Regions from separate parts of the Streptomyces liangshanensis genome, predicted to be linked through region 3. Evidence: riboswitches for the same ligand, from Rfam matches in the RefSeq annotation. Region 3 holds a riboswitch; each other region holds the start of a gene.

Region 1 (7,054 bases), 3.3 Mb from region 3:
CCGGCGAGCCGGTGCCCGCGGTGGCGCGCGTCGGCGGCATGGACGTCCTGCGCCACGCGGACGACGCCGACGTGCTGCTCGTCTCCCTCGGGGCCCTCGCGCCGGTGTACCTCGCGGAACGCGGCATCCCCAGCACCGTCGTCGACGCCCGCTGGGTGAAGCCCGTCGACGTACCGCTGCGGACGTTCGGCATCCCGGAACAGTTCCTCTCCCACGCCAAGCGCAGTGAGGTGCCGGCCGACATCGGCCTCACACCGGTGGAGATCGCAGGACGGATCAGCGCCGTCCTGGCACACAAGGAGACCAACGCATGACCAAGGGCTTCGACCTGACACGGCTGCTCGCGGAGCGCGGCGCCGAGCGGTACGACCTGCACACGAAGCACCTCAACCACCAACTCCCGCGCATGCTCCACACCATCGGCTTCGACCGGGTCTACGAACGCGCCGAGGGCGCCTACTTCTGGGACGCGGACGGCAACGACTACCTGGACATGCTCGCCGGATTCGGGGTGATGGGGCTCGGACGCCACCACCCCGTCGTACGGAAGGCGCTCCACGACGTCCTCGACGCCTCGCTCGCCGACCTCACCCGCTTCGACTGCCAGCCGCTGCCCGGGCTGCTCGCCGAGAAGCTGCTCGCCCACAGCCCGCACCTGGACCGGGTGTTCTTCGGTAACAGCGGTACGGAAGCGGTCGAGACCGCGCTCAAGTTCGCGCGGTACGCCACCGGGCGCCCCAGGATCCTGTACTGCTCCCACGCCTTCCACGGGCTCACCACCGGCTCGCTGTCCGTCAACGGCGAGGACGGCTTCCGGGACGGCTTCGCGCCGCTGCTGCCCGACACGGCGATCGAGATGGGCGACCTCGACGCGCTGGAGCGCGAGCTGAAGCGCGGCGACGTGGCCGGGTTCGTCGTCGAACCCATCCAGGGCAAGGGCGTGTACGCGGCCCCGCCCGGCTTCCTCCGGGGCGCGCAGGAGCTGCTGCGCCGGTACAAGAGCCTGCTCATCGTGGACGAGGTGCAGACCGGCCTCGGCAGGACCGGCGACTTCTACGCGTACCAGCACGAGGACGGCGTCGAGCCCGACCTCATCTGTGTGGCCAAGGCGCTGTCCGGCGGGTACGTGCCCGTCGGCGCGACCCTCGGCCGGGACTGGATCTTCAAGAAGGTCTACTCGTCCATGGACCGGGTCCTCGTCCACTCGGCGAGCTTCGGCTCCAACGCGCAGGCCATGGCGGCGGGCCTGGCGGTCCTGTCGGTGATCGAGGACGAGCAGATCGTGGCCAACGCCCGGGCCACCGGCGACCTCCTCAGGACGCGGCTGTCCGCGCTCGTGGACCGCTACGAACTGCTCCACGACGTGCGCGGGCGCGGGCTGATGATCGGGATCGAGTTCGGCCGGCCCAGCTCGATCAAGCTGCGGGGACGCTGGACGATGCTCCAGGCCGCCCGCAAGGGTCTCTTCGCCCAGATGGTGGTCGTCCCGCTGCTCCAGAAGCACCGGATCCTCACGCAGGTCTCCGGCGACCACCTCGAAGTGATCAAGCTGATCCCGCCGCTGACCATCGGTGAACCGGAGGTCGAGCGCTTCGTGGATGCCTTCACCGCCGTCATGGACGACGCGCACGGGGGCGGCGGGCTCATGTGGGACTTCGGCAGGACGCTGGTGAAGCAGGCCGTCGCGAACCGGTAGGGGCCCGGACTCCGGCTGCTGCCTGGATGCTTTTGCCTCGGAGGCAAAAAAGTTGCCTCCGGGGCACGTTCCTGGCGCAATGGAGGCATGAACACGCCTGAGGGCGCGGCTCCCGGCCGGTCCGACGCGCCGCCGACCATCCTGCCGGAAGTGCTCCCCGATGTCGCCCCCCGCCTGCGCGAGCTGCGGCGCGACCGCCGCCTCACGCTGGAGACCGTCGCCGCGCGGGCGGGTCTGTCACCCGCCCACCTCTCCCGGCTGGAGACCGGCCGGCGCCAGCCCTCGCTGCCGATGCTGCTGGCCCTCGCCCGCATCTACGGTACGACGGTCTCCGACCTGCTCGGCGAGGCGCCCGCCGAACGCGATCCCGTCGTCCGCGCCGGACGCCAGGAACCGGTCGAGGCCGACGGCTGGACGTACCACCGCGCGGGCGGCTCGGGCCGGGCCATGCAGCCGCTGCGGGTCGTGGTGCCGTACGGCGCGCAGGGCGACCTCGTGCGCGTGCACCCCGGGGAGGAGTGGCTGTACGTCCTCGGCGGGCGGCTGCGGCTCGGCCTCGGGGACGCGGTGCACGTCCTCGGCCCCGGGGACAGCGCGCACTTCGACTCGCTCACCCCGCACCGCCTCGCCGCCGCCGACCCCGGCGGGACCGAGCTGCTGTTCGTCCACACCCTGCTCCAGAGCCCCACCGCCGATCTCCACTGACGGCCTTCGAGAAAGGTTCGACACCATGCCGGAGAACAATGTGCCGCAGAACAAGAGGAACTGGACGCTGCCCCGAGGGCTGGTCATCCGCCTCTTCGCCTACCTGATCGCCGGACACCTCTTCGCCGGCTTCCTCTACCTGCTGTTCAGCGTCGGGTCCTAGGACGCGTCGAGCAGGCCCTCGCGCAGCCGCTCCCGCGTCTCCGGGGCGAGTCCGAGGCCCTCGGACAGGTAGCGGTCGGTGGAGCCCCAGGTGGTCGTGATCGTGTCGAAGGCCGCCTCCAGGTACGCGGCGCGCGCGTCGAAGAGCGGGCCGAGCAGCTCCATCACCTCCGCGGACATCCCGGCGGGTGAGGTGTCACTGCGGCGGACCTTGTAACGGCGGCTCGGCTCGTTCGACTTGAGGTAGTCCTCCTCGATCGCGTCGCGCTCCACACCGACCGCGAGCAGCGACACCGCGACCGACAGGCCCGCGCGGTCCTTGCCCGCCGCGCAGTGCATCAGCGCGGGCACGTTGTTGTCGGCGAGCGCGTGCAGGACCCTGCTGTGCTCGGCCGTACGCTCCCGGATGATCGTGCGGTACGAATCGACCATCCGGGCCGCCGCCTTCCCGTCGGCGAGGAGCGACCGCAGCTGGCCGAGGTCGCCGTCCCGCACCATCCGCCAGAACTCGGCGCCGTCCGCCGGGTCGGTCAGCGGGATGTTCACGTTCCGTACCCCGGGCAGCTCGACGTCCTCCCCGTCGAGACGCACATCGGCCGCGTTGCGGAAGTCGAAGACGGTGTGCAGACCCAGCGACGTGAGGAAGGCGGCGTCGGCCGGGGTGGCCCCCGCGAGGTGCCCGCTGCGGTAGAGCCGCCCGTACCGCACCTTCCTGCCGTCCGTGGTCGGCAGCCCGCCCACGTCGCGGAAGTTGCGTACGCCGGTCAGCTCCGGCTCGACCGGCGGCACGTGCGGCAGATTCTGGGTCACGGGCTGCTCCTCCGTGTCTGCCGTCGGCGCGGCTCGCCGACGATGTCGACTGCGACCTTACGACATGGCCGCCCGGGCAATTGATCGCATCTGTCCGTATTGAGGGATTGCAACCAACCTGCCCCGGTCAAGGGGGAGATGGGCTCCTATCCGTGAGCAGGATCATATCCGTGACGGTGCGTGGCGGTCAGCGGAAACGGAATTACGACGTCAGAAGGAAAGCGAAGATCGCATATCCACGCAGGGTGACCGGAAAGGCCGGAAGATATCGGAGCGTGCACGGGAGAGGGGAGCCGGCGGCTTGTACCGGCCGTCCGCGGCGGCTTACGTTCACCCTCAATCCGAGCGGAACGCCTAATCCTGCCGCCGCCCGGAATTCGCACCCACCCACCATCCACGCGTGGCAGGAGCGGGGGACCCAGGTAGTACGCCGTTCCGTTTCCGCGGACGGCTAGGGGTGAAGTCGCGGAGCAACCGCGACCGGGCATCTCCAGCCCGAACCCGACAGCTCACCTCGTAGGCGCCGGAGAGGAATTCACCATGCCCGCGAAGGGTAAGCACCGCCGTCCCAAGAAGAACCCGATCACCCGAGGATTTGTCCTGGCCGGGACGGGCGGAGCCGCGGTCGTGCTTCCGCTCGTCGGCGCCACCGGGGCCAACGCCGCACCGGCCGCCGCCGGATCCGTCACCGCGTCCGCCGCCCAGGCCGCCCCCGTGTCCCTCGTCCGGGCCGCCGGGACCTCCGGCGCCTCCGGGACCGCCGCGACCTACTCCGTCGTCCCCGGCGACTCCCTGGCGAAGATCTCCAGGAAGAAAAAGATCGCGGGAGGCTGGAAGAAGCTCTACGCGGACAACAAGCGCGCCGTCGGCTCCGACCCGTCGCTGATCCACCCCGGCCTCAAGCTGACCCTCCGCACCCAGGCCCGCGCGGACGACCGCGCCGAGGCCCCCACCACGGCCTCCCGCTCCGCCGAGCGCACCGCGCCCAAGAAGGAGGCCGCGCCCGCGGCGAAGGCCGCCCCGGTCGCCGAGAAGGCGTCCTCCGCCTTCACGCTGCCGGTCGACGGCATCGCCATCGGCACGCCGTACCACGCCTCGGGCAGCAACTGGTCCAGCGGCTACCACACCGGTGTGGACTTCCTGGCGCCCTCGGGCACCGTGGTGAAGGCCGTCGGCGCGGGCACCGTCGTGACCGCCGGTGACGGCGGCTCGTACGGCAACCAGGTGGTCGTCCGGCACGCGGACGGCATGTACTCGCAGTACGCCCACCTGTCCTCGATCGCCGTCTCCGCCGGACAGACCGTCAGCGAGGGCCAGCAGCTGGGGCTCTCCGGCGCCACCGGCAACGTGACCGGCCCGCACCTGCACTTCGAGATCCGCACCGGTCCCGACTACGGCTCGGACGTCGACCCGCTGGCCTTCCTGCGGGACCAGGGCGTCACCGTCTGATCCCCTCCGGGTTCCTTCCGCCCCGCTCCGGTGATTCCCTTTCACCGGAGCGGGGCTATTCCCGTTTGGGCCAAACTTGACCGATGGGGTATCTCACCCCGCGTCAACCACTTCTTACGGTCGCGTAGGTCACATCCCCGGGTGAATCATGTCCTCCTGTGGGAGACGATTCGAGAACAAGAAGACGTGGCACATTCGGGTCGTACGCAGCGCTCGGTGACAGTTTCACGGAGGGCGTGGGGGATCCGGGACCGGACGGGACCTATGTGGGCTGGGCGGACCGGCTGGCCGTTCTGCTCGCCGACCAACTCCCCGCCGCGGGCGGGCCGGAAAAGGACGCGGACACCGTCCACGGCGATTTCAGGTACGCGAATCTCGCGATACGGGGCCGGCTGCTCGACCACATCGTCGCGGAACAGATTCCGCGGGCCCGTGAACTCGCCCCGGACCTGGTGACCTTCTGCGCGGGCGGCAACGACATCATCCGGCCGGGCTCCGACCCCGACGACGTGGCCGAGCGCTTCGAGCGGGCCGTCGCCGACCTGACCGGCGCGGTCGGCACGGTCATGGTGACCACCGGCTTCGACACCCGGAACGTACCGGTGCTGCGGCATCTGCGCGGCAAGATCGCCACCTACACCGCGCACGTCAGGTCCATCGCCGACCGGTACGACTGCCCCGTCCTCGACCTGTGGTCGCTCAGGTCCGTCCAGGACCGGCGGGCCTGGGACAGCGACCGCCTCCACCTCTCGCCCGAGGGCCACACCCGGGTCGCGCTGCGCGCCGGGCAGGTGCTCGGCCTGGACGTGCCCGCCGACCCGGACCAGCCGTGGCCGCCGCAGCCGCCGCGTGGCACGTTCGAGGTGCGGCGCGACGACATCCACTGGGCCAGGGAGCACCTCGTGCCGTGGATCGGGCGGCGGCTGCGCGGCGAGTCGTCCGGTGATCATGTGGCGGCCAAGCGTCCGGACCTGCTGCCGCTCAAGTGCTGAACGGCCGGGATCCGCTCCAGGACGCCGCCCGCGAACACGTCGTACAACGGCAGCGTCTCCAGGTGCACATAGCCGATGTGGCAGTCGCACACGGCGAGCGGACAGCCCCGGGGGCCGAGGGCCGCGCGGTACGAACCGTCGTACAGGTTGCCCAGTTCGGCGCGGACGAAGTGGCAGCGCCGTACCGTACCGTCGCCGTCCACGGAGATCACCGACTCGCCCGTGCGGCACGGCAGTCCGGCCGAGCGGTGCGGATGGCGGCTGTACGGGAACAGCGCGTCCAGCTCCGTCCAGCGGGCGGCCTCGTCGTCGCCGTACGTGTGCCCCTCGGCCGCGTTGATCCAGAGGTAGACGTGCTCCGGCAGCTCCGCCCGGAGCCGGCGCGCGTGCTCCAGGTGCTCGGGCAGGCCGACGACACCGACGCTGAACCGCACGCCGAGGGCCGCCAGGTCGTGGCACTTGGCGAGGAACCGGTCGTAGGGCGTCTGTCCCGGGTGGTACGTGCACCACAGGGCCAGCTTCCCCGGATCGGCGTCCGCGAGCCAGTCGGTGCGGCAGCTCAGGTTCGTCTGGACGGCCACCCGGCGGATGTGCGGCAGGTGCGACAGCTCGGTGAGCGTGCGCCGGTACCAGGACCGGACCAGGCTCTCGCCCCACGGGGTGAAAAGCACCGACAGCCGGTCGTCCGTGGACTCCGCGGCCCAGGAGGCGAACCGGTCGAGGGCGGTCCGGTCGGCGAGCAACTGGGCCCTGCTGTCCCGCCGCTTGGCGAACGGGCAGTACGGGCAGTCGTAGTCGCAGGACGCGAGCGGACCGCGGTAGAGGATCGTCAGGTCCATCGCGGGACTCATTTCAGCGCGTACGCGGCCATGGCGGCCCGTACGGCGGGGGAGAAGAGCGCCGGGCCCAGCGCGTCGGAGTGCGCGAGGCCCTCGGGGGAGAGCCGCAGCAGGCCGGGGCCCGCGCCCGCGTCGAGCCAGCCGTACGCCTCGAACCGGGCCAGCTCGGCGGGGAAGTCATCGGCGGGACCGGTGCCGAACCGCGCCACGTAGTCGGCCGTCTCCATGCCCCGCGCCTGGAGAAGCGACTGGAGCAGGTGACGGCGGCGGGCCTCGTCGCCGTCCCCGTCCATCCGGTGGCCCACCTCGGCGCGGGAGAAGTCCCGGGTCCCTGTGTAGGCGTCGATGATGGTCCGTATCTCGCGCATCTCGACCGCGTAGTCGAACGAGTAGTGCAGGCG
Region 2 (7,054 bases), 650 kb from region 3:
GGGCGGCTCCGACCCACCCCGGCCACTTCCAGCCCGTCCGGCGCTTGAGGACACGCCCCCGCGCCGGGCGGCTCCAGCCCACCCCGGCCACTTCCAGCCCGTCCGGCGCTTGAGGACACCACCCACCGACCGCCCCAGGCCACGCGGCCGCATCCCCCAGCCCGTCCGGCGCTTGAGGACACGCCCGCCGGACACCCCCGGCCCGCACCGGAGGTAGGTTCAAAGACGTGACCCAAGAACCTCCCGCTCCCGGCCGCATCGTCCTCCTCACCGCCAGCCACCGCGTAGCCCCCGGCCTCCTCTCCTGGCCCGCCTGGCAGACGCTGCACGCCGCCGACCGCGTCCTCTGCGCCGACCCCGCGCACCCGCAGCTCCCGTACCTCCGCGAGGCCGGCGTGCGGGTCGAGCACGCCGCGCCCTCCGCCCAGGAGCTCGTCGAGGACTGCGCGGGCGGCCGTACCGTCGTCGTCCTCCCCACCGCCGACGGCGACGGCACGGACTCCGCCCTCACCGACGGCCTCGCCCGCCTCGCCGGCTCGGGCCGCGTCCAGATGCCGGACCTGGAGCTGCTCCCCGGCTCGTACGACCTCCCCGGCGCCCGCCTCCTCGACCTCGTCCAGGTCATGGACCGCATCCGCGCCGAGTGCCCGTGGTCCTCGATCCAGACGCACCAGGGCCTCGCCAAGTACGGCATCGAGGAGGCGTACGAACTGGTCGAGGCCATCGAGAACGGCGACGGCGACGAGCTGCGCGAGGAGCTGGGGGACGTCCTGCTCCAGGTGGTCTTCCACGCCCGGATCGCCCAGGACGGCCTGGACGAGGACATCGAGCCGTTCTCCATCGACGACGTGGCCGGCACGCTCGTGGACAAGCTCATCCACCGCCACCCCCACGTCTTCGGCGACGAGACCGCCGAGACCCCCGAGGACGTCAAGGCGCACTGGCTGCGGACCAAGGCGATCGAGAAGCAGCGCGAATCGGTCACCGACGGGGTCCCGCTGGGCCAGCCGGGCCTCGCCCTCGCGGCCAAGCTCGCGGGCCGCGCCCGTACCGCCGGACTGGACGTACGCCCCCCGGCGGGCGAAGGCATCGGCTACGAACTCCTCGCCCTGGCCACAGAGGCCGAGCGCACCGGCACCGACCCCGAAACAGCCCTACGCGCCGCGGCCCGAACCTACCGAGCCGCAATCCGCACCGCAGAGGGCCTCCCCACCTAGCCCCCGGCCCCCCCGACCCCCGGCCCCGACTCCGGCGTCCCCCGGACCGACCCGTACCCGCCCCGAGTCCGCTCCCGAGCCTCCCCCGTACGGCCAGTACACCCCCCCCGATTACTGTCAAGGCATGTCCGCCCACGCCCCCGAGCTCTTCACCTGGGAGTTCGCCACCGACCCCTACCCCGCCTACGCCTGGCTGCGCGAGCACGCGCCCGTGTACCGGACCGAGCTGCCCAGTGGCGTCGAGGCGTGGCTCGTCACGCGGTACGACGACGCCAAGCGGGCGCTCGCCGACCCCCGGCTCTCCAAGAACCCCGTCCACCACGCCGGGTCGGCGCACGCCAAGGGGCGGACGGGCATCCCGGGGGAGCGCAACGCCGAGCTGATGACGCATCTCCTGAACATCGACCCGCCGGACCACACCCGGCTGCGGCGGCTCGTGTCCAAGGCCTTCACCCCGCGACGGGTAGCCCAATTCGCGCCACGCGTGCAGGAGCTGACGGACCGTCTCATCGACGGGTTCGCGGCGAAGGGCGAGGCGGACCTCATCCACGACTTCGCCTTCCCCCTCCCCATCTACGCGATCTGCGACCTCCTCGGGGTCCCGCGCGAGGACCAGGACGACTTCCGGGACTGGGCCGGGATGATGATCCGCCACGGCGGCGGCCCGCGCGGCGGGGTCGCCCGGTCGGTCAAGAAGATGCGGAGCTACCTCGCCGAACTCATCCACCGCAAGCGCGAGAACCCCGGCGACGACCTGATCTCCGACCTGATCCGGTCGAGCGACCACGGCGAGCACCTCACCGAGAACGAGGCCGCCGCGATGGCCTTCATCCTCCTCTTCGCCGGGTTCGAGACCACCGTCAACCTCATCGGCAACGGGATGTACGCGCTGCTGCGCCACCCGGAGCAGCGCGCGCTGCTCCAGACGTCGCTGGACGCGGGGGAGAGCGGCCTGCTGGCGACCGGGATCGAGGAACTGCTGCGCTACGACGGGCCGGTGGAGCTCGCGACGTGGCGGTACGCCACCGAGCCGCTGACGCTCGGCGGGCAGGCGGTCGCGACCGGCGACCCCGTCCTGGTCGTCCTCGCGGCGGCCGACCGCGACCCCGCGCGGTTCGAGGACCCGGAACGGCTGGATCTCGCTCGGCGTGACAATCAGCATCTCGGTTACGGACACGGCATCCACTACTGCGTCGGCGCGCCGCTCGCCCGGCTGGAGGGACAGGCCGCGCTCGGCACGCTGTTGACGCGCCTGCCGGACGTGCGGCTTGCGGCGGATCCGGCCGATTTGCGCTGGCGCGGAGGGCTCATCATGCGTGGATTGCGCACACTTCCGGTGCAGTTCACGCCTTTGCCCGCCTGACGGACCGTCAGGAATGTGACTTTCACGTGATCTCCCCTGCATCGACTTGTGACAAGCGTTCGAGTCCGGCTACCTTCACCGACAGCTCAGCAGCCACACGCTGTAGTCGATTTCACGTGTGACGCCCCCTGCGTCGTACGGCACACGGAAGGCAACCGCATGTCCGCGAACGGCCGACACCGTCGCCCCCGCCAGGCGCCCGCCCTGATCGTCGCCGCGGGGGTGACCGGCTCCGCGATCGCCATCCCGCTGCTCGGCGCCACCTCCGCGAGCGCGGCGGACGCCTCCACCTGGGACCGCGTCGCCGACTGCGAGAGCGGGGGCGCGTGGAGCGCGGACCTCGGCAACGGGTACTTCGGCGGGGTCCAGATCTCCCAGGAGACCTGGGACGACTTCGGCGGCGGCAGCTACGCGACCCGCCCCGACCTCGCCAGCCGCTCCCAGCAGATAGCGGTCGCCGAGAAGATCCTCGACGCGCAGGGCCCGTCGGCCTGGGCCAGTTGCGCGCCCGTCGCGGGACTCGTGAAGGACACCGCGGAGCCCCTGGTCGACCCCGGGGCGGCCCCCGGGGCGGACGAGAGCTCCGCGACCCCCGAGGCGTCCACCGCGCCCTCAGGCGCGGACACGGACCGGGCCGAGGGCTCCGACACGACCCCGACCTCCCCCGGCAGCGCCACCCCGGACAGCAGCCCCTCCGCCGCGAAGCGCACGGACGGCGAACGGGACGGCCGGGACGGCCGGGACGGCGCGAAGGGCGACGGGGGCACCCCGAGCCCCTCCCGTTCCGCCACCCCCTCCACCGAGGCGACCACGGACACCGTGAAGGGCAAGCACCGCGGCGGCGCGGCCCCCGAGGACCCGGCGGCCTCCCCGGACCTGGCCGGCATCACGCCGGACAACTCGGGTGAAGAGCGCGAATCGGGCCGTCACGCCTCCCGGGGTGACGCACTGACACGTGACGCGGAGGCCGTGACGCCCGACGCCACCGCCACCCCCGACGGCGAGTACGTCGTACGCCCCGGTGACTGCCTGTGGCGCATCGCGGACGAGAACGGCGTCGACGGCGGCTGGCGCGCCCTCTACGACGCGAACAAGGACGCGCTCGGCACCGACCCCGACCTCATCCTGCCTGGCCAGACCGTCGATCTCGGCGTGAAGTAGCAGCAGTTGACGGCCCGCCCCCGAGGGGGGTTGGAGGCCCTATGTCCACTTCTGCGCAAGTGAGACAAGGGTCTCTTTGCCTCAACAGGGGACCTTTGGCCCACCGGTGGCGCTTTCTCCGCCCTCACCTGCGAAAACACGGTCGGCACACAGGGGAGTTCGGGCGATTTCTCCCCCATCGGCCACTTTGAACATCCGGTGGACCTGTGTCTACGGTCTGAACCGCTCGCACCGCGGGCCTCGTCGACCGTCACGCCGAATCCTGCCGTCGGTCGGGGGGAGTAATCGTCGCGTCAAGCGCCGAAGGCAGGAGCGGGGGACCCAAAGGTTAGGTGCCGGCCCCGGCCGTCGAGAGACGGCCGACGACCGGCTCGGGGTGAAGCCGCGTACAGCGAGGGCCGGGAGGCCCCGACGGACGCGGCCGGGCAACTCACTTGGCCCGAACCCGACAGCTGACCTCGTAGGCGTCGGTGAGGAGATAGCTTCATGCTGCGTTCCAAGGCCAAGCACCGCCGTCCGTCCAAGGTCGTCCGTTACGCCACGCTCGCCGGGGTGACCGGTGCCGCCGTCGCGGTCCCGCTGCTCGGCGCCACGTCCGCCTCCGCCGCCACCACCGCCGAGTGGGACCAGGTCGCCGCGTGCGAGTCCGGCGGCAACTGGGCCATCAACACCGGCAACGGCTTCTCCGGCGGGCTCCAGTTCACCCCGTCCACCTGGGCCGCGTACGGCGGCACCGCCTACGCGCCCAACGCCTACCAGGCCTCCAAGTCGCAGCAGATAGCCGTCGCCGAGAAGGTCCTCGCGGGCCAGGGCAAGGGTGCCTGGCCGACCTGTGGTGTGGGCCTTTCCAACGCCTCGAACGACTCCGCCCCGGCGGCCCCCTCGCAGCCGGCCCGCCAGTCCGCGCCGCGCCAGCAGCAGTCCGCGCCGCAGCAGCAGGCTCCCCAGCGGCAGGCGGCGCCCTCGGCGCGCACCTCCGAGCAGCACGCCTCGCGCGGTACGAGCCGCCCCACCACGATCAAGAAGGGTGACGGCGAGTACAAGGTCAAGCCCGGCGACAGCCTGTCGAAGATCGCCGCCGCCCACCACGTCAAGGGTGGCTGGAAGAAGCTGTTCGACCTGAACAAGGACATCGTCACCGACGCCGACGTGATCTACCCGGGCCAGCAGCTCCACCTGAGCTGAGCCCGCCCGCCCGGCCAGCCGACCCGAGAGGTGACGCCGGCCGCCCGGTGAGCGACCGCCTCCCGGTCCGCTCCCTCCGGGGCCACCCGTCCCCCTCGCGGCCCCACCCCCGTACCACCCCGGCCCCGCGCGTTCTTCCCCCGTACGCGCGCGGGCCGGGGTTCCCCCGTTCCGGCCACGCGACCGACCGCGTGGCCGGAACGGACCCCGCCGGTGCCGTTCGCCCGCGTGTCATCAGGATGACGTCTTCATTTCGTCCCAGCGGGCGGGCACCGGCCTGCCGACGGCCCGGGGCCGGTTAGGCTCGTGTCGCGGGACCGAGCGGCCCCGCGCCCAAAGCGTCACATCCCATGAAGGAGATGCTCGTGCCGTCCATCGACGTCGTCGTAGCCCGGGAAATCCTCGACTCCCGAGGCAACCCCACGGTCGAGGTCGAGGTCGGCCTCGACGACGGCAGCACCGGCCGTGCTGCTGTCCCCTCCGGTGCCTCCACCGGTGCGTTCGAGGCCCTTGAACTCCGCGACGGTGACCCCAACCGTTACCAGGGCAAGGGTGTCGAGAAGGCCGTCCTCGCCGTCATCGAGCAGATCGGCCCGGAGCTCGTCGGGTACGACGCCACCGAGCAGCGCCTCATCGACCAGGCGATGTTCGACCTGGACGCCACCCCGGACAAGTCGTCGCTCGGCGCGAACGCCATCCTCGGCGTCTCCCTCGCCGTCGCGCACGCCGCCTCCGAGGCCTCCGACCTGCCGCTCTTCCGCTACCTCGGCGGCCCGAACGCGCACCTGCTGCCCGTTCCGATGATGAACATCCTGAACGGCGGCTCGCACGCCGACTCCAACGTGGACATCCAGGAGTTCATGATCGCCCCGATCGGCGCGGAGTCCTTCTCCGAGGCCCTGCGCTGGGGCGCCGAGGTCTACCACACGCTCAAGCGCGTCCTGAAGGACAAGGGCCTGTCGACCGGCCTCGGCGACGAGGGCGGCTTCGCGCCCAACCTGGACTCCAACCGCGCCGCGCTCGACCTCATCCTCGAAGCGATCAAGGAAGCCGGTTACGTGCCCGGCCGCGACATCGCGCTCGCGCTCGACGTCGCCGCGTCCGAGTTCTACAAGGACGGCGTGTACGAGTTCGAGGGCAAGTCCCGCTCGGCCGCCGAGCTGACCGAGTACTACGAGGAGCTCGTCGCCTCCTACCCGCTGGTCTCCATCGAGGACCCGCTGTACGAGGACGACTGGGCCGGCTGGAAGGTCCTCACCGACAAGCTGGGCTCCAAGGTCCAGATCGTCGGCGACGACCTCTTCGTCACCAACCCCGAGCGCCTCGCCCGTGGCATCGAGGAGGGCTCCGCGAACGCCCTGCTCGTCAAGGTCAACCAGATCGGCTCGCTGACCGAGACGCTGGACGCCGTCGAGCTGGCCCAGCGCAGCGGCTTCAAGTGCATGATGTCCCACCGCTCCGGCGAGACCGAGGACGTCACCATCGCCGACCTCGCCGTCGCCACCAACTGCGGCCAGATCAAGACCGGCGCCCCCGCCCGCTCGGAGCGCGTGGCCAAGTACAACCAGCTGCTGCGCATCGAGGAGATCCTCGACGACGCCGCGGTGTACGCCGGCCGCAGCGCGTTCCCCCGCTTCAAGGGCTGACGACGCCGGTCGGCGGCCGCTGACCAGCCCGTCGTACGTACGTCCCCGTCCCCGGTCCCGTACCGTGTCCGGGGACGTACGTACGTGACAGGGGAGGCGGACCATGGCCGGGAACCGGGACCGGTTCTCCACCGCGACCAGGCTGCGGGTGCTCGGTGAGCAGACCGCGGCCCGTGTCTACCGCTCGCAGAACCGCCGCCAGGCCCGCCGCTCGCGGCTCACCGGCCGCGCGGCCTTCCTCGCCCTCGTGGTCTGCACGCTGGTCGTCGCGCTCGCGTACCCGATGCGGCAGTACGTGTCGCAGCAGAACGACATCGCCGACCAGGAGAAGCTGTCCCGCGAGGCACGGCAGCGGGTGGAGGAGCTGCGCGACGAGAAGGCACGTCTCCAGGACGACGCCTACATCGAGCGGCTGGCCCGTGAGCACCTCCACTACGTGATGCCCGGGGACACCGGCTACACCATGATCGACCCGGAGGCGG
Region 3 (7,054 bases):
CGGCTGTGGCGGCTCTTCACCACCAGGGGGTGGGGGAAGGGGAGGGCCGGGAGGGACGTCAGGTGGGTGAGGGTGCCCGGGGTGTGGGTCCGGGCGAAGGGGAGGCCTGCCTGTAGGGCGAGGGCCGCCATCGCCGTGCGGTCCTGGCACAACTCCGTCGCCGCGGCGGAGTTGAGGACGCGCGCGCCGCGTTCCTCGTACGCGCGGGCCAGGGCGAGCGCCTCGGGTGTGCGGGACTTCAGGAGGTAGACGTCCGCCAAGGGGGAGGAGGGGGAGAGGGTTGGGGGGGAGAGGGTTGGGGGTGGGGGTTGGTGGGTTACCTCGTGTGTGGGTGCCAGGAGCTTTTCCGTGGCTGCCAGCAGGGGGTGGTCCGGGCGTGCGGTGAGGAAGCAGATCTTCATGGGCGCGCGTTCACCTGCCGTCGCCGGCCGCCGCCGGGATCGGGGAGGGGTGGGGGAGCGGGGGCCGGGGGAGGGTGCTTCCCGTACGCGCCAGGTTCAGGATCGCTCTGCCCACCCGCGCCGCCGCGTCCGGTACCTGGCGGAAGCTCGGGAAGTCGTTCACGTCGACCACCACCGGGCCGTCCGGGCCGAGGAGGACGTCCACGCCGTACAGGTCCAGTCCGTAGACCGCCCCGACCTCGGCGACGATTCCGGCCACCTCCGCCGACAGCGGCACGCGCCGCTCCTTGGTCGTGCGGTCCGGGTGGAGCGGGGAGTTGCGCTCGGTGGCGTACAACTCGCCCCCGACGCAGTACACCTTGAGGTCCGTGCCCGAGTTCGGTATGTACGGCTGCGCTATCAGCATGCCGTCCCCGGCCAGTTCCGCCCGTATCTCGATCATGCGCTCCGGTGACGGTACGAGCCGTACCGCCCGGCCCGAGCTTCCGTCGGCCGGCTTGACCACCAACGGGTAGGCGGAGGACGGGATATCGGCGAGCGCGTCCGGGTGCGCCGCCCCGTACGTCACCGGCAGGGGGAGCCCCCGGCTGCGGCCGACCGCCGCCGCCACCGCCTTGTCCCGGACACCCCGGATCGCCCGCGCGTCGTTGACCGTTGTCAGTCCGACCCCGGCGGCGGCCTCCAGGAGCGACAGGCCCGGGCCGCCCGAGACCGTCTTCAGCACCCAGGCGTCGTGGCTGCCCGCCCGTACCACGTCGGACAGCGACAGCAGCGAACTGCCGGGGCGCAGGACGTCCACCCGGTGCCCCCATGAGACGAGTTGGGAGATCACCTCGACGGGCATGCCGTCGTAGCGGTACTGCTCCTCCACCAGAAAGCAGAGCCTCATCGAGCTTCCTCGTAACCCCGGACGACCGAGCATCGTGGCCGAAAATGCTGTGACACTACAGAGGTCATGATCCGCCTCGTGGTTCCCCGGCCACGCACCAGCCCCGCCGCTGGCTATGCTCGGGTGGTCCGGGGATGCCCCGGGCGGTTCGGGGAGGTCGCGCCGGGTCTTCGGCCCGTGGGGCCGTTAGCTCAATTGGCAGAGCATCGGACTTTTAATCCGTTGGTTGTGGGTTCGAGTCCCACACGGCCCACCGCCCTCCCCACCGTCGTGGTCGCCCGCAGGTCCGCGCCCGCAGGACGCCGTGCGCCGGCCCGGTGGGTGGTCGGGGTGGGTTTGTCCGGGGGCGGGGTCCGGGGCGGGCAAAGAAGTGACCGTCCGATGCTGCGATCCGGGCGAGATCGTCGCACTCTTGGCCGTATGAATGACGCACCGATCGTCGTACACCGGGCGTCCGGGACAGGCGGCCGGCGGGTCACCGTCCGCGGGCGCATCATGGGGCTCGCGCACTCGGACGACCATCTGGTCGAGTTCCTGCGCCTGGCCGGCCTGCCCGACGCGTGGGATCTCCTCGACGATCCCGCCTGGGTGGAGTGGCAGGGCGGTCAGGCACACGAGTACGCGGCGGGGTGAGCGGCCCCCTGGCGCCCCGGCCTCACCCCGTCGCGCGCGCCGTCCGCACGATCGGGACGAGCTGCGTCAGGTTGTCGACCCGCCAGTCCGCCGCCGCGACCACGTCCGGGTCGTCCGCCCACCGGTAGCCCCACGGGCCGCGCCGCAGATGGGCCGTGCGCAGGCCCGCCGCGCGGGCCGGGAACAGGTCGTACGCGGGATGGTCGCCCACGTACAGCGTCCGCTCGGCCGGGGCCTCGGCCACCTCCACGACACGCGCGAAGAACTCCTCGGTCGGCTTGGCCGCGTCCCAGTCGCCCGAGCCGGTGACGAGGTCGGTCGGGAGGTCCAGGCGGCGCAGCAGTTCCAGGGCGCGGGCGGTCTGGTTCCCGGCGAGGACGACCCGGACGCCGAGCGCCCGCAGGCCGGCGAGGGCGGGCCGTACGTCCGGGTAGAGGTCCGACTCGTCGAGGTGTTCGCCGCGGCCCGCGGTCTCCCTGGCGCGGTACGCCTCGCCGATGTCCATGCCGGGTTTGATCAGCCGCAGGGCGTCTTCGGCGTCGCTGTTCTGCGCGGTCATGACACCCACCAGGGCGGAGATCGTGTGTCGGGGGACGCCCAGCCAGTCGGCCCAGGAGGCCCACTGCCGGTCGTCGCGTACGAGGGTCTCGCCGACGTCGAACACGATGGTTTCAATCACCGGTAGGAGACTAGAGGGTGTCGGAAGGCGCTCGGGGGGACACGCTCTGCCGATTGTCAGTGGCCCCCCGTAGCCTTACCTCCATGTCGGCTTCATCGTTCGCCTCGTCCGCATCCTCCGATGCCAGCACTCCCGTGCGTTCCGCCGCTGTGGTCAACGTCGAGATCCGCGCCCTCTGGACGCGGGCCGGTGGCGCGTTGTCGGCCGCCGAGCAGGAGCGCTACCAGCGGCTTCTCGTGGAGTGGGCCGCCGCGGTGCGGGCCGATGTGGTCGAGGCGGCGTAGGGCCGGAGGGGCCCGTGCGGGCGGTTCGTGGGACGCGGTGCGGTGGGCGGGGAGCCGTAAATGGGAATGATCTTGGTCCGGATGGCGTAGAGTCAGGTTTACCGACGCGGGGTGGAGCAGCTCGGTAGCTCGCTGGGCTCATAACCCAGAGGTCGTAGGTTCAAATCCTGCCCCCGCTACTCAGAAGGATGGAAGGCCCGGATCCCCAGTGGATCCGGGCCTTCGTCGTACCCGCACCTCCGCGTACCGTGAAGGGGCAGTGGTGGAGCGATCGGTTCCGTAGCCCACTCGGTCGATGGCGACTCGCCGCCCGGCGCGGTGGCGACCAGCCTGGGGTGAGCGCGGTACCGACCGCAGCCGAAGCTGGACCGGGCAGGAGACCACAAGGTGGGGAAGCTGAGGAAGCCGGGGCCGAGAAGGCCGGGGAAGGGCAGCGACGGCGCGGCCCCGGGGCCCGGCCCCGCCCGCGCGGGCGGAGCCGGCTCCGGTACGCCCCGGCCCCCCGGCCCCGCCACCGGCTTCGGCACCCGCTTCGAAGGCGGGTTCGACCCCTCGGGCGGGACCGGCAGCACTCCGGTCGCGGCCGCCGGCGGCCGGATCCCGGACGGCGGCTTCGTCGACCGGGGCGTGACCGCCGAGCCCGGCCGTATCGGACGCAGGATCGTCCGCTACCTGCCCGCGTTCGTGATCGTCGTCGGCGTGATCTTCGACTCCACGACCCCCACCCGCTTCACCGCCTCCCCCTTCTTCTGCTCCGCGGCCCTGGTCGCCGCGCCGTTCTTCACGCCGCTGGGCACCCTGCTCACCGGCGTCGCCGCGCTCTGCACCGATCTGGTGCTGCGCCTCGTCGACGGCACGGTCGGGACCGCCGACGCCATCACCGAGCTGCTGACCGTGCTCACCGTCTCCGTCCTCGCGCTCGGCATCAACCGGGTCGTGCGCCTGAGCGGCGAGCGCCTCGCGTCCGCCCGCATCATCGCCGAGACGGCCCAGCGCGCCGTGCTGCCCAGACCCGCCGACCGGATCGGCGGGCTGCACATCGCCGCGCGGTACGAGGCGGCGCAGGAGGGCGCGTTCATCGGCGGGGACCTGTTCGCCGTGCAGGACACGCCGCACGGGGTGCGCCTGGTGGTCGGGGACGTACGGGGGAAGGGCCTGGAGGCCGTCGAGACGGTGGCGGTGGTCATCGGGGCGTTCCGGGAGGCCGCCGAGCAGGAAGGCACGCTGGAGGGCGTCGCGCAGCGCTTGGAGCGCGCGCTGACGCGGGAGGGGACGCGCCGGGACGGCGTCGACGTCTTCGAGGGCTTCACCACCGCCGTACTGGCCGAGATCCCGAACGGTGAGGCGGTGGTACGGCTGGTCAACCGCGGCCACCCCGAGCCGCTGCTGACCCACGGGGACGGCGCGGTGGCGATGCTGGCGCCCGGTGACCACGCCCTGCCGCTGGGGATGAGCGAGCTGGGGGCGTGGCCGGACCGCGCGGACGAGGAGCCGTTCCCGCCGGGGGCGACGCTGCTCTTCTACACGGACGGGCTGTCCGAGGCGCGCAACGCGAAGGGCGTCTTCTACGACGCGCGTGAGCGGCTGTCCGGCCGGATCTTCCCGGGGCCCGACGAGATGCTCGACGCGCTCATCGGGGACGTACGCGTGCACACGGGTGGCGGGAACACGGACGACATGGCGCTGCTGGCGGTCAGCCGGCCCGCCCAGGGGCAGCCGGAACGGCGCAGGACGATGCCGGTCGTGCCCTGACGGGGCCGGCGGGGTCCGGAAAGGGGTTGCGGAAGGGGGTCGCGGGGGCCGGGGCCACCGGTGGGGGCGCCGCCGTTCCGTACCGCCCACCCCGCGTCCCGCACGCTCCGTGATCGGGGCATACCGCTCCGCACAACGCCTGACAACCCATCAGAAACCTCTGGCCACCCGAGTACCCTCCCGGGACGATCAACTCGCCCGCTTGCGCCTCGATCTGTCCCGGTACGTCCGTTGCGGATTCGTTAACGATCATCCGGAACAGCTTGGAATAAAGCCCATGTCTCTATTAACGTTCGATAACGCAGCGCGGTCGTCCCAGCCGTCGTCAGGACGGCGCCGTGCCGCACGCGCCGAATCCCGCAAGGGAACCGGGGAACCACCAATTGGGGTGAATCGGGAGCTTCTTGCTGCCTTGTGCCGCGAGAGCACCCGTAGGAGACCTTCCTGCTCCGAACCCGTCAGCTAACCCGGTAGGCGAGAAGGAAGGAAAGGAGCGCGCCCCAGTGGCGTCCAACAAGCCTGCCCTCGATGCCCCCTTCGAAACGGAAACCTTCGAACCGCCGACCTTCGGCGGCGAAGCGGACCGCACCTGGGGGGAGTGGAACCCCACCGAGGAGTCCGTCCTTCCTCCCGTACGAGGCAGGCACCGCGTCGCCAAGCAGCGCGGACTGGCCCGCAGTTCCACGGTCCTCGGCGTCGGCGTCCTCGCCGCCGTCGGCGCGGGTGGCATCGCCACCGCCCAGGACAAGCCCGCCGTCTCCATATCCCTGCCCGATGCCATCACGGACAACCTTCCGGCCGCCAAGTCGCTGCCGGGCGTCGGATCCCTGGGTACGGAAGAGGCCAAGCCGAGCGCGCTCGCCACGGACCCGCTGACCACCGCGGGCATGACCACCGCCGACTTCCAGCAGGGCGCCACCGACGCCGGCGAGGCGCTGCGGGCCCGGATCCTCCAGCAGGCCGAGGCGCAGCAGGCCGAGGCCGACGCCACGACGAAGCTCGCCGCGCAGACGGCGGCGGCCGAGAAGGCCGCCGCTGACGCGAAGAAGCAGCAGTCCGAGGCCGAGAAGAAGATCCAGGAAGCGAAGGAGAAGGCGGAGGCCGAGGCCAAGGCCAAGGCGGCCGCCAAGGCCGAGAAGGAGCGCCTGGCCAAGCTGGCCCAGAGCTACACCCTTCCCGTCGTCTCGTACACGATCACCTCCACCTTCGGCCAGGCCGGCTCCATGTGGTCCTCCGGCTACCACACCGGGCTCGACTTCGCGGCCCCCACCGGTACGCCGATCAAGGCCGTCCACAGCGGCACGGTCAAGTCGGCCGGCTGGTCCGGCTCGTACGGCTACCGCACGGTGCTGGAGCTGGACGACGGTACGGAGCTGTGGTTCTGCCACCAGTCCTCGATGACGGTCACCGCCGGCCAGAAGGTCGCCACCGGCGAGGTCATCGGCCGCGTCGGCGCGACCGGCAACGTGACGGGACCGCACCTGCACCTGGAGGTCCACACCCCGGGCGGCACGGGCATCGACCCGATGGCCTGGCTCCAGGGCAAGGGCCTCAACCCGTAACCGACCGCTGTGTGCCGGGGGCGGCGGAATAGTCCCCGGCCACCGCGTCGTTGGGGGAGTTCATGACAGATCTCCGTGCCCTGGGCTCCTCCGACCTCCGGGTCTTCCCCCTCTCCCTCGGCGGCAACGTCTTCGGCTGGACCTCCGACGAGGCCCAGTCCTTCGCCGTCCTCGACGCGTACGCCGCCGTGGGCGGCAACTTCGTGGACACCGCCGACACGTACTCCTCCTGGGCACCCGGCCACCAGGGCGGCGAGTCGGAGACCGTCCTCGGCGACTGGATCGCCGCGCGCGGCAACCGCTCCGAGGTCGTCGTGGCGACCAAGGTCGGCTCGCACCCGCGGTTCAAGGGCCTGCGGGCGGCCACCATCAAGGGCGCGGCCGAGGAATCGCTGCGCCGGCTGCGTACGGACTACATCGACCTCTACTACACGCACTTCGACGACCCCGAGGTGCCGGTCGAGGAGATCATCACCGCGCTGGACCAGTTGGTGAGGGACGGCAAGGTACGGGCGATAGCCGCCTCCAACCTCAGCGTCGAGCGGCTCACCGCGTCGCTGGACTTCTCCGAGCGTGAGGGCCTGGCCCGGTACGAGGTCCTCCAGCCGCGCTACAACCTGGTCTCCCGCGACACCTACGAGGGCCCGCTCCAGGACCTCGTGGCCGGGCGCGGGCTGTCCACCGTGCCGTACTCCTCGCTCGCGGCGGGCTTCCTCACCGGCAAGTACCGTCCCGGGACCACGGTCGACAGCCCCCGGGCGGCCGGGGCGGGCAAGCACCTGGAGACCGAGCGCGGCCGCGCCGTGCTCGCGTCGCTGGACCGGGTCGCCGGGGCGCGTGGTGTCGAGGCCGGC
Region 4 (7,054 bases), 2.7 Mb from region 3:
ACCACCCCGAGCGGGTCGACGCCCCGGACGCGCAGCGCCTCCGTCGTCAGCGCGGTGACGTTCAGCGTGCCGAGGCCCGCCGCGGCCACCACGAGCACCGGCGCGCCGAGCAACCGGGCCACGTCCGCGAGCGTGCCGCCCGCCGCGTCGAACCGCACCAGCAGGCCGCCCGCCCCCTCGACCAGCACCAGGTCGTGTTCGACGGCGAGCTTCAGCGCCGCGTCGGCGACCTCGTCGGGAGACACCGGGGCCAGGCCCGACCGCCGCGCGGCGGTGGCGGGCGCCAACGGCTCCGGGAACCGGGCGAGTTCCACCACGGTCACCGACCCGCCGCCGGGCCCTCCCGCGAGCCGCGCCACCTCCGCCGCGTCCCCCGGCTCGTCCGGGGCCACGCCCGTCTGGGCCGGCTTCAGCACCGCGACCGTCCGGCCGCGCGCGAGGGCCGCCGCCGCCACGGCCGCCGTGACGACCGTCTTGCCGACCTCCGTGCCCGTTCCCGTCACGACCAGCACCGGCATGTCAGCCCTCCTCCGCCGCCGCGACCACCGCGCGGCAGATCCTCGAGATGTCCTCGTCGCCCGTCACGTACGGCGGCATCGTGTAGACGAGGTCGCGGAACGGCCGCAGCCACACGCCCTCCCGCACCGCCGCGCGGGTCGCCGCCGCCATGTCCACCTCGTGGTCCAGCTGCACCACCCCGATGGCGCCCAGCACCCGCACGTCCAGGACGCCCGGCAGCCCCGCCGCCTTCGCGAGGCCCTCGCGCAGCCCCGCCCCGATCCGCCCGACCTCCGCCCGCCAGTCCTGGCCGAGGAGCAGGTCGATCGAGGCGAGCGCGACGGACGCGGCCAGCGGGTTGCCCATGAAGGTCGGCCCGTGGGCCAGTACGGGCACGTCGCCGAGCGCGATGCCCTCGGCCACCCGCGTCGTGCACAGCGTCGCCGCCATCGTGAGATAGCCGCCGGTCAGCGCCTTGCCGACGCACATCACGTCGGGCGAGATCCCGCCCTGCTCCGCGGCGAACAGCGTGCCCGTGCGCCCGAAACCGGTCGCGATCTCGTCCAGGATCAGCAGCACGTCGTGCGCGTCGCACGCCTCCCGCAGCACCCGCAGGTACGCGGGGGAGTGGAAGCGCATCCCGCCCGCGCCCTGCACCACCGGCTCCACGATCACCGCCGCCAGCTCGTCGGCGTGCCGGCCGATCAGCTCCCGCAGACCGCGCGCGTACGTCTCGTCGTACGCGACCGGCGGCGCGTCCGCGAAGATCTGGCGCGGCAGCACCCCCGACCACAGCTCGTGCATCCCGCCGTCGGGATCGCACACCGACATCGGCTGCCAGGTGTCCCCGTGGTAGCCGCCCCGCCAGGTCAGCAACCGCTGCTTGCCGGGCCGGCCCACCGACCGCCAGTACTGGAGGCACATCTTCAGCGCCACCTCGACCGACACCGAACCGGAGTCGGCGAGGAAGACGTGCCGCAGCGGCTCCGGCGTGATCTCGACCAGTTTGGCCGCGAGCCGTACGGCGGGTTCGTGGGTGAGACCGCCGAACATCACATGGCTCATCCGGTCCAGCTGCGCGTGGGCCGCGTCGTTGAGGACGGGGTGGTTGTACCCATGGATCGCCGACCACCAGGACGACATCCCGTCGACCAACTCAAGCTGCCCGTGGGCGGGTTCGGCCAGCCGGAGCCGTACCCCCGACGCAGACTCCACGACCAGCGGTTCCGTACGGCCCGGCATGGGGCCGTACGGATGCCAGACATGGGCGCGGTCCAGGTCGAGCAGGTCCCGGGGGGTGAGCGGGGGCAGCGCGGTCTCAGGCATTCGGGGCGATGTCCGTACCCGCGCCCCGGCGCCGCACGGCCACCAGATCCGTCCGCACCGCGTCGGCGGGAGCCACGTCGGCCCGCGCCGTCGGGACCGCGCCAGCGCAGGCGCCCGCGCCCTCGCCGCCGTCCGCCCCGCCGCACGGCGCGCAGGCCGCGCCGCTCCGGTGCTCCGGCAGCGTCGTGGTGCCCGCGCCCTCCACCTCGAACCCGGCGTCGGCGATCATGTCCAGGTCCGCCTTGCCCTCCTGGCCCTCACTCGTGAGGTAGTCGCCGAGGAAGATCGAGTTGACCAGGTGCAGCGCGAGCGGCTGCATCGTGCGCAGATGCACCTCACGCCCGCCGGCCAGCCGTACCTCCACGTCCGGGCAGACGAACCGGGTCATGGCGAGGATCCGCAGGCAGCGCTGCGGGGTGAGGTTCCACTCCTTCGCCAACGGCGTTCCCTCGAAGGGGATCAGGAAGTTCACCGGCACCGAGTCCGGGTCGAGCGCGCGCAGCGAGAAGACGACGTCGACCAGGTCCTCGTCGCTCTCGCCCATGCCCGCGATCAGCCCGGAGCAGGCCGAGAGGCCCGCCGCGTGGGCCCTGTTCACCGTGTCCACGCGGTCCGCGTAGGTGTGCGTCGTGGTGATGTCCCCGTACGTGCCCTCGGACGTGTTGAGGTTGTGGTTGTACGCGTCGGCCCCCGCCGCCCGCAGCCGCTCGGCCTGGCCGTCCGAGAGGAGCCCGAGGCACGCGCACACCTCGACGCCCTCGTTCTGTTCCTTGATCGCCTTGATGGTGCCCGAGACCCGCTCGACGTCGCGGTCCGTCGGCCCCCGGCCGCTCGCCACCAGACAGACCCGCTTCGCCCCGCCGGCCACGCCCGCGGCCGCCGCCTTCGACGCCTCGTCGGGCTTGAGCCAGGTGTACTTGAGGATCTCCGCCGTCGACCCGAGCCGCTGCGAGCAGTACGAGCAGTCCTCGGGGCAGAGCCCGGACTTGAGGTTGACCAGATAGTTCAGCTTCACCCGCCGCCCGAACCACTGGCGGCGCACCTTCCCCGCCGCGGCCACCACGTCGAGCAGCTCGTCGTCGGAGGTCGCCAGTACGGCGAGGGCCTCTTCGCGGGTCGGCAGCTCACGCCGCAGGCCCTTCTCCACCAGCGTCTTCAGCAGATCCATGGCGTTGATCCTCGCTCACCGCGAGGCTCCGATGCCAGGGAGGAACCCGACAACACCACCGGATCGAAGTGTGTGTATGGCCACATCCTGACCCGATCCGGTGCCGGTTAGGGTCTGTGCGCAGCCTACAAAAGGACCCTTCCCGTGCAGCAGGACCGCCAGGACCCGCAGGATCTCCAGGACCCGCGTCAGGACCACGAGCACGCGCGGGAGGACCGCCAGGACCCGCGCTCCCGTCCCGGACGGCTGCCCGCACCGGACGACTCTGCCCGCCCGGCGGCCGGTCATGCCTCCGGGGCGCCCGCGGATCCGTTCGGCTGGACCGGCGCCGAGGCCCGCCGCCGCGAGCGCGCGGGTCTGGTCCGTACGCTCCGCCCCCGCGCGGCCGACTCGCCCCTGGTCGACCTCGCGAGCAACGACTACCTCGGCCTCGCCCGCCACCCCGCGGTCACCGCCGCCGCGGCGGACGCGGCGCTGCGCTGGGGCGCCGGCGCCACCGGGTCCCGCCTGGTCACGGGCAGCACCACGCTCCACGCCGAACTGGAAGCCGAACTGGCCGGGTTCTGCGGCTTCGAGGCCGCGCTCGTCCTGTCGTCCGGCTACGCGGCCAACCTCGCCGCCCTCACCGCGCTGACCGCCCCCGGCTCGCTGATCGTGTCCGACGCGGGCAACCACGCCTCGATCATCGACGGTTGCCGCCTCGCGCGCGCCGAGACGCTCGTCGTCCCGCACGCCGACCCCGCGGCCGTACGCGAGACGCTCGACGCGCACCCGGGACGCCGGGCCCTCGTCGTCACCGACGGGGTGTTCTCGGTGGACGGCGACGCCGCGCCGCTGGACGAGCTGGCCGAGGTCTGCCGTACCCGGGGCGCGGCCCTGGTCGTCGACGACGCGCACGGCCTCGGCGTGCTCGGCGACGGCGGGCGCGGGGCGCCGGCCGCCGCGGGGATCGCGGGAGCCGGCGGCGTCGTGGCCACGGTCACCCTCTCCAAGTCGCTGGGCAGCCAGGGCGGCGCCGTCCTCGGGCCGGCCCGGGTCATCGAGCACCTGGTCAACGCCGCGCGCACGTTCATCTTCGACACCGGACTCGCGCCGGCCGCCGTCGGCGGGGCGCGCGAGAGCCTGCGGCTGCTGCGCCGCGAGCCCGGGCGGGCGGCGCGGGCCCGGGAGGTCGCGCTGACGCTGTACGAGCGGCTCACCGGGGCCGGGTTGAGCGCCGTGCGCCCGGACGCCGCCGTGGTGTCGGTCCGGGCGGCCTCGGCGGAGGCCGCCGTCCGCTGGGCGGCCGACTGCCGCGCGGCGGGCCTGGCCGTGGGATGCTTTCGTCCGCCGTCCGTGACCGACGGTGTCTCGCGCATCAGGCTCACCGCCCGCGCCGACCTGACGGACCGTCAGCTCGACGCGGCGGTGGGAACGATCATCGCCACCGCGGCCCCGGTGGGCCGATAGCACCGGAACCCCGGACAAGAGCCCTCAAATACGTTCTGACGTAGCAGAGTTCACCGCTTCGAGCGACAGAATTCCACATATCTCGGTGGATCAGCCCCCTGAACGGCACGATAAGTGGCACTCTGGCGCGAAGCACAGTCCGAGCCGCCGGCGCAGCATCAGTTCTGTGCCGAAGTCCGGCCCGGCGGGAAAGGGACAGCGTCGCCATGGCAGACCATCAGGAAGCATCCGTCACCCTGCCGAGTGATGCGGCCTCGGTCCCCGCGGCCCGAAGATTCGTCGCGGACCTTCTCACGGAATGGGGGCTGCCCGGCGAGGCCGATCTGGCGGACACGGTCCGGCTGATCGTCTCGGAGCTCGCGACCAACGCCGTCCAGCACACCTTCGGCCGGTCCCCGACGTTCACCGTGGACGTACGGCTGGAGCGCGACGAGCGGTTGCGGGTCGGCGTCACCGACAGCCACCCGAGGTGGCCGCGGCGGCTGCCCGCCGCGGTGCAGCAGGACAACGGCCGCGGCATGGTCATCATCCGCTCACTGACCGCCGAGTGCGGCGGACGGGTGAGCGTGACCCCCACGGAGGAAGGCGGGAAGACGGTCTGGATCGCGCTGCCCTGGACGGTGCCGGTGCAGAGCTGAGCACACCGTCCCGACAGCTCTCACGACTCCCAGAACTCCGACGGCTCCGGCAACTCCGGTAACCCCGAAGACTCCGAGACATCAGACGGCTCCGAGGGCCCTGTCCCCGCCCCCGCACCGTCCCGGGACCGCGCTCCGTCCGCCCGCCCGGGCCCCGTCAGCCGACCCGGCCGTACCAGACGCTCCTGGACCAGATGCGCTCCAGCCGCACCACGTCCCCGCTCTTCGGCGAGTGCCAGATCTTGCCGCCGCCCGCGTAGATCCCGACGTGGTAGACGCTGCTCCCCGAGTGGAAGAACACCAGATCCCCCTTCTTCCGGCCGGCCGCCGAGATGTGGCGCGTCTTGTTGTACTGCTGCTGGGCGGTACGAGGCAGCTTCTTGCCCGCCTTCTTGTACGAATAGACCGTCAGCCCCGAGCAGTCGAAGCGGCGTGGCCCCGACGCCCCGTACTTGTACGGCGATCCCTTCTTGGAAGCGGCCACCTGGAGCGCCGTCGCCGCGTGCGGCACGGCCTGGGCCTCGGACGCGGCGCCCGGGACCAGCAGCGAACCGCCGACCGCGGCGAGCGTGAGGGCCGAGACGGCCCCCGCCCGGGAGAACACGGACGGGACATGTGTCTGCGCAGTCATGCGCAACCCTTCGTCAGCCGCCTGTGAAGGATGACCTGTCGGGTTCGGGCTGGCGAAGTTGCCCGGCCGCGTCAGCGGCTTCACCCCGAGGGACGACCCTGTGCGGGCCGGCCCGTACTGCTCGGGTCCTCCACTCCTGCCGATCCACTCGTGTCGACCAGGCATCCGGATCGGCGGCAGGACTCGGCGTCCGCCCGGACCGCCCCGCCGCGGTTGGCGGGGGCTTGTCGTCCCAGGGATCTTGACGCGGATCGGAGAGATTTCCGAGGCGAAACGACGATATGTGAATCTCATCACGTCTGACCCATACGGGTGCACGCGAGGGTTTTGGTCCGGACGACGGGGGCCCGACGAGGGTCGCACCTGCGACGGAGTGTCACCTCTCGTTGCGCGTATGGTCACTTTGCGCAACTCACGTCCCCGGTGGTGTCCAGTCGGCTCCTACGCCGAACGGGGGAGGCGTTTCCGTAGGCGCACGCCCGTACGGGAACGCTCCGTCAAGCCGGTTCCCCGGGCGGCATGGTGACGCGTCCCGCGCGGCGCTCCCCGTCGAGCACCCGCAACGCCCGCGCCAGGGTCGCGGCGTGCACCTCCGTCTCGCCCCTGGCGTGCATCTTCGTCAGGGCGTCCCGCAGCTCCACGGCGCGCGCGGGGAGCGCCTGGGCGGCGCGCAACGCGCTGTACGTGTCGTTCTCGCGCGCCGGGTTGATCCGCCCGAGCAGATCCACCACGGACAGGAAGGCGTCGACGAACTCGCCTTCGGCGCGGGTCAGTGCGGGCAGGGGCGGCAGTTCGGGCGGCAGCACGCGCGGGTCACCGCCGGCCCGCCGGGCCGACGAGGCCGGCCGAGGTCTTGCGCGTCCCCACCACGTGGTCGACCAGGCCGTACGCCCGCGCGCCGGCGGCGTCGAAGATCGTGTCCCGCTCCAGGTCGTCCCGTACCCGCTCGGCGCTCTGCCCGGTGTGCTCCGCCAGCAGCGACCCGAGCAGGTCGCGCGTCCGCAGCAGTTCCCCGGCCTGGATCATCAGGTCGGACGGCTGGCCCCGGACGGGTTCGTCGACGCTCGGCTGCTGGAGGACGACCCGCGCGCCCGGCAGTGCCATCCGCTTGCCGGGCGTGCCGGCCGCGAGCAGGACGGCCGCCGTGGAGGCCGCCTGGCCCAGGCACGTCGTCTGCACGTCGCACATGACCGTCCGCATCGTGTCGTAGATGGCGGTCATGGCGCTGACCGAGCCGCCGGGGGAGTTGAGGTAGAGGCAGATGTCCTGGTCGGGCGCCGCGTACTCGAGGTGGAGGAACTGCGCGATGACGTCGTTGACCGCTGTGTCGTCGATGGGGGTGCC

What was found. Region 3 has a riboswitch for cyclic di-AMP ahead of HA039_RS18275 (M23 family metallopeptidase). Riboswitches for the same ligand answer to the same signal wherever they lie in the genome.
Region 1: linked by a shared signal. The riboswitch ahead of HA039_RS04250 (M23 family metallopeptidase) and the one ahead of HA039_RS18275 (M23 family metallopeptidase) in region 3 are both predicted to bind cyclic di-AMP.
Region 2: linked by a shared signal. The riboswitch ahead of HA039_RS21155 (LysM peptidoglycan-binding domain-containing protein) and the one ahead of HA039_RS18275 (M23 family metallopeptidase) in region 3 are both predicted to bind cyclic di-AMP.
Region 4: linked by a shared signal. The riboswitch ahead of HA039_RS29995 (C40 family peptidase) and the one ahead of HA039_RS18275 (M23 family metallopeptidase) in region 3 are both predicted to bind cyclic di-AMP.

The regions. Positions count from the first base shown of each region.
Region 1 is NZ_CP050177.1:963,526-970,579, reverse strand. It holds gene HA039_RS04275 (1-deoxy-D-xylulose-5-phosphate synthase N-terminal domain-containing protein) at 1-314, shown strand, start outside; gene HA039_RS04270 (aspartate aminotransferase family protein) at 311-1,696, shown strand; gene HA039_RS04265 (helix-turn-helix domain-containing protein) at 1,784-2,401, shown strand; gene HA039_RS04260 (DUF6126 family protein) at 2,427-2,564, shown strand; gene HA039_RS04255 (tyrosine-protein phosphatase) at 2,561-3,373, opposite strand; cyclic di-AMP (ydaO/yuaA leader) riboswitch at 3,748-3,911, shown strand; gene HA039_RS04250 (M23 family metallopeptidase) at 3,914-4,822, shown strand; gene HA039_RS04245 (SGNH/GDSL hydrolase family protein) at 4,981-5,814, shown strand; gene HA039_RS04240 (STM4011 family radical SAM protein) at 5,769-6,653, opposite strand; gene HA039_RS04235 (STM4012 family radical SAM protein) at 6,662-7,054, opposite strand, start outside.
Region 2 is NZ_CP050177.1:4,876,856-4,883,909, forward strand. It holds gene HA039_RS21140 (nucleoside triphosphate pyrophosphohydrolase) at 228-1,217, shown strand; gene HA039_RS21145 (cytochrome P450 family protein) at 1,342-2,580, shown strand; gene HA039_RS21150 (LysM peptidoglycan-binding domain-containing protein) at 2,740-3,741, shown strand; cyclic di-AMP (ydaO/yuaA leader) riboswitch at 4,030-4,223, shown strand; gene HA039_RS21155 (LysM peptidoglycan-binding domain-containing protein) at 4,228-4,926, shown strand; gene eno (phosphopyruvate hydratase) at 5,286-6,572, shown strand; gene HA039_RS21165 (FtsB family cell division protein) at 6,676-7,054, shown strand, end outside.
Region 3 is NZ_CP050177.1:4,223,408-4,230,461, forward strand. It holds gene HA039_RS18235 (ATP-grasp domain-containing protein) at 1-401, opposite strand, end outside; gene HA039_RS18240 (ATP-grasp domain-containing protein) at 412-1,290, opposite strand; tRNA gene HA039_RS18245 (tRNA-Lys) at 1,471-1,543, shown strand; gene HA039_RS18250 (hypothetical protein) at 1,711-1,923, shown strand; gene HA039_RS18255 (HAD family hydrolase) at 1,946-2,599, opposite strand; gene HA039_RS18260 (hypothetical protein) at 2,686-2,886, shown strand; tRNA gene HA039_RS18265 (tRNA-Met) at 2,992-3,065, shown strand; gene HA039_RS18270 (PP2C family protein-serine/threonine phosphatase) at 3,484-4,638, shown strand; cyclic di-AMP (ydaO/yuaA leader) riboswitch at 4,977-5,130, shown strand; gene HA039_RS18275 (M23 family metallopeptidase) at 5,142-6,200, shown strand; gene HA039_RS18280 (aldo/keto reductase) at 6,263-7,054, shown strand, end outside.
Region 4 is NZ_CP050177.1:6,892,450-6,899,503, forward strand. It holds gene bioD (dethiobiotin synthase) at 1-518, opposite strand, end outside; gene HA039_RS29975 (adenosylmethionine--8-amino-7-oxononanoate transaminase) at 520-1,824, opposite strand; gene bioB (biotin synthase BioB) at 1,817-2,992, opposite strand; gene HA039_RS29985 (8-amino-7-oxononanoate synthase) at 3,239-4,441, shown strand; gene HA039_RS29990 (ATP-binding protein) at 4,648-5,079, shown strand; gene HA039_RS29995 (C40 family peptidase) at 5,237-5,710, opposite strand; cyclic di-AMP (ydaO/yuaA leader) riboswitch at 5,714-5,896, opposite strand; gene HA039_RS30000 (hypothetical protein) at 6,208-6,516, opposite strand; gene HA039_RS30005 (ATP-dependent Clp protease proteolytic subunit) at 6,524-7,054, opposite strand, start outside.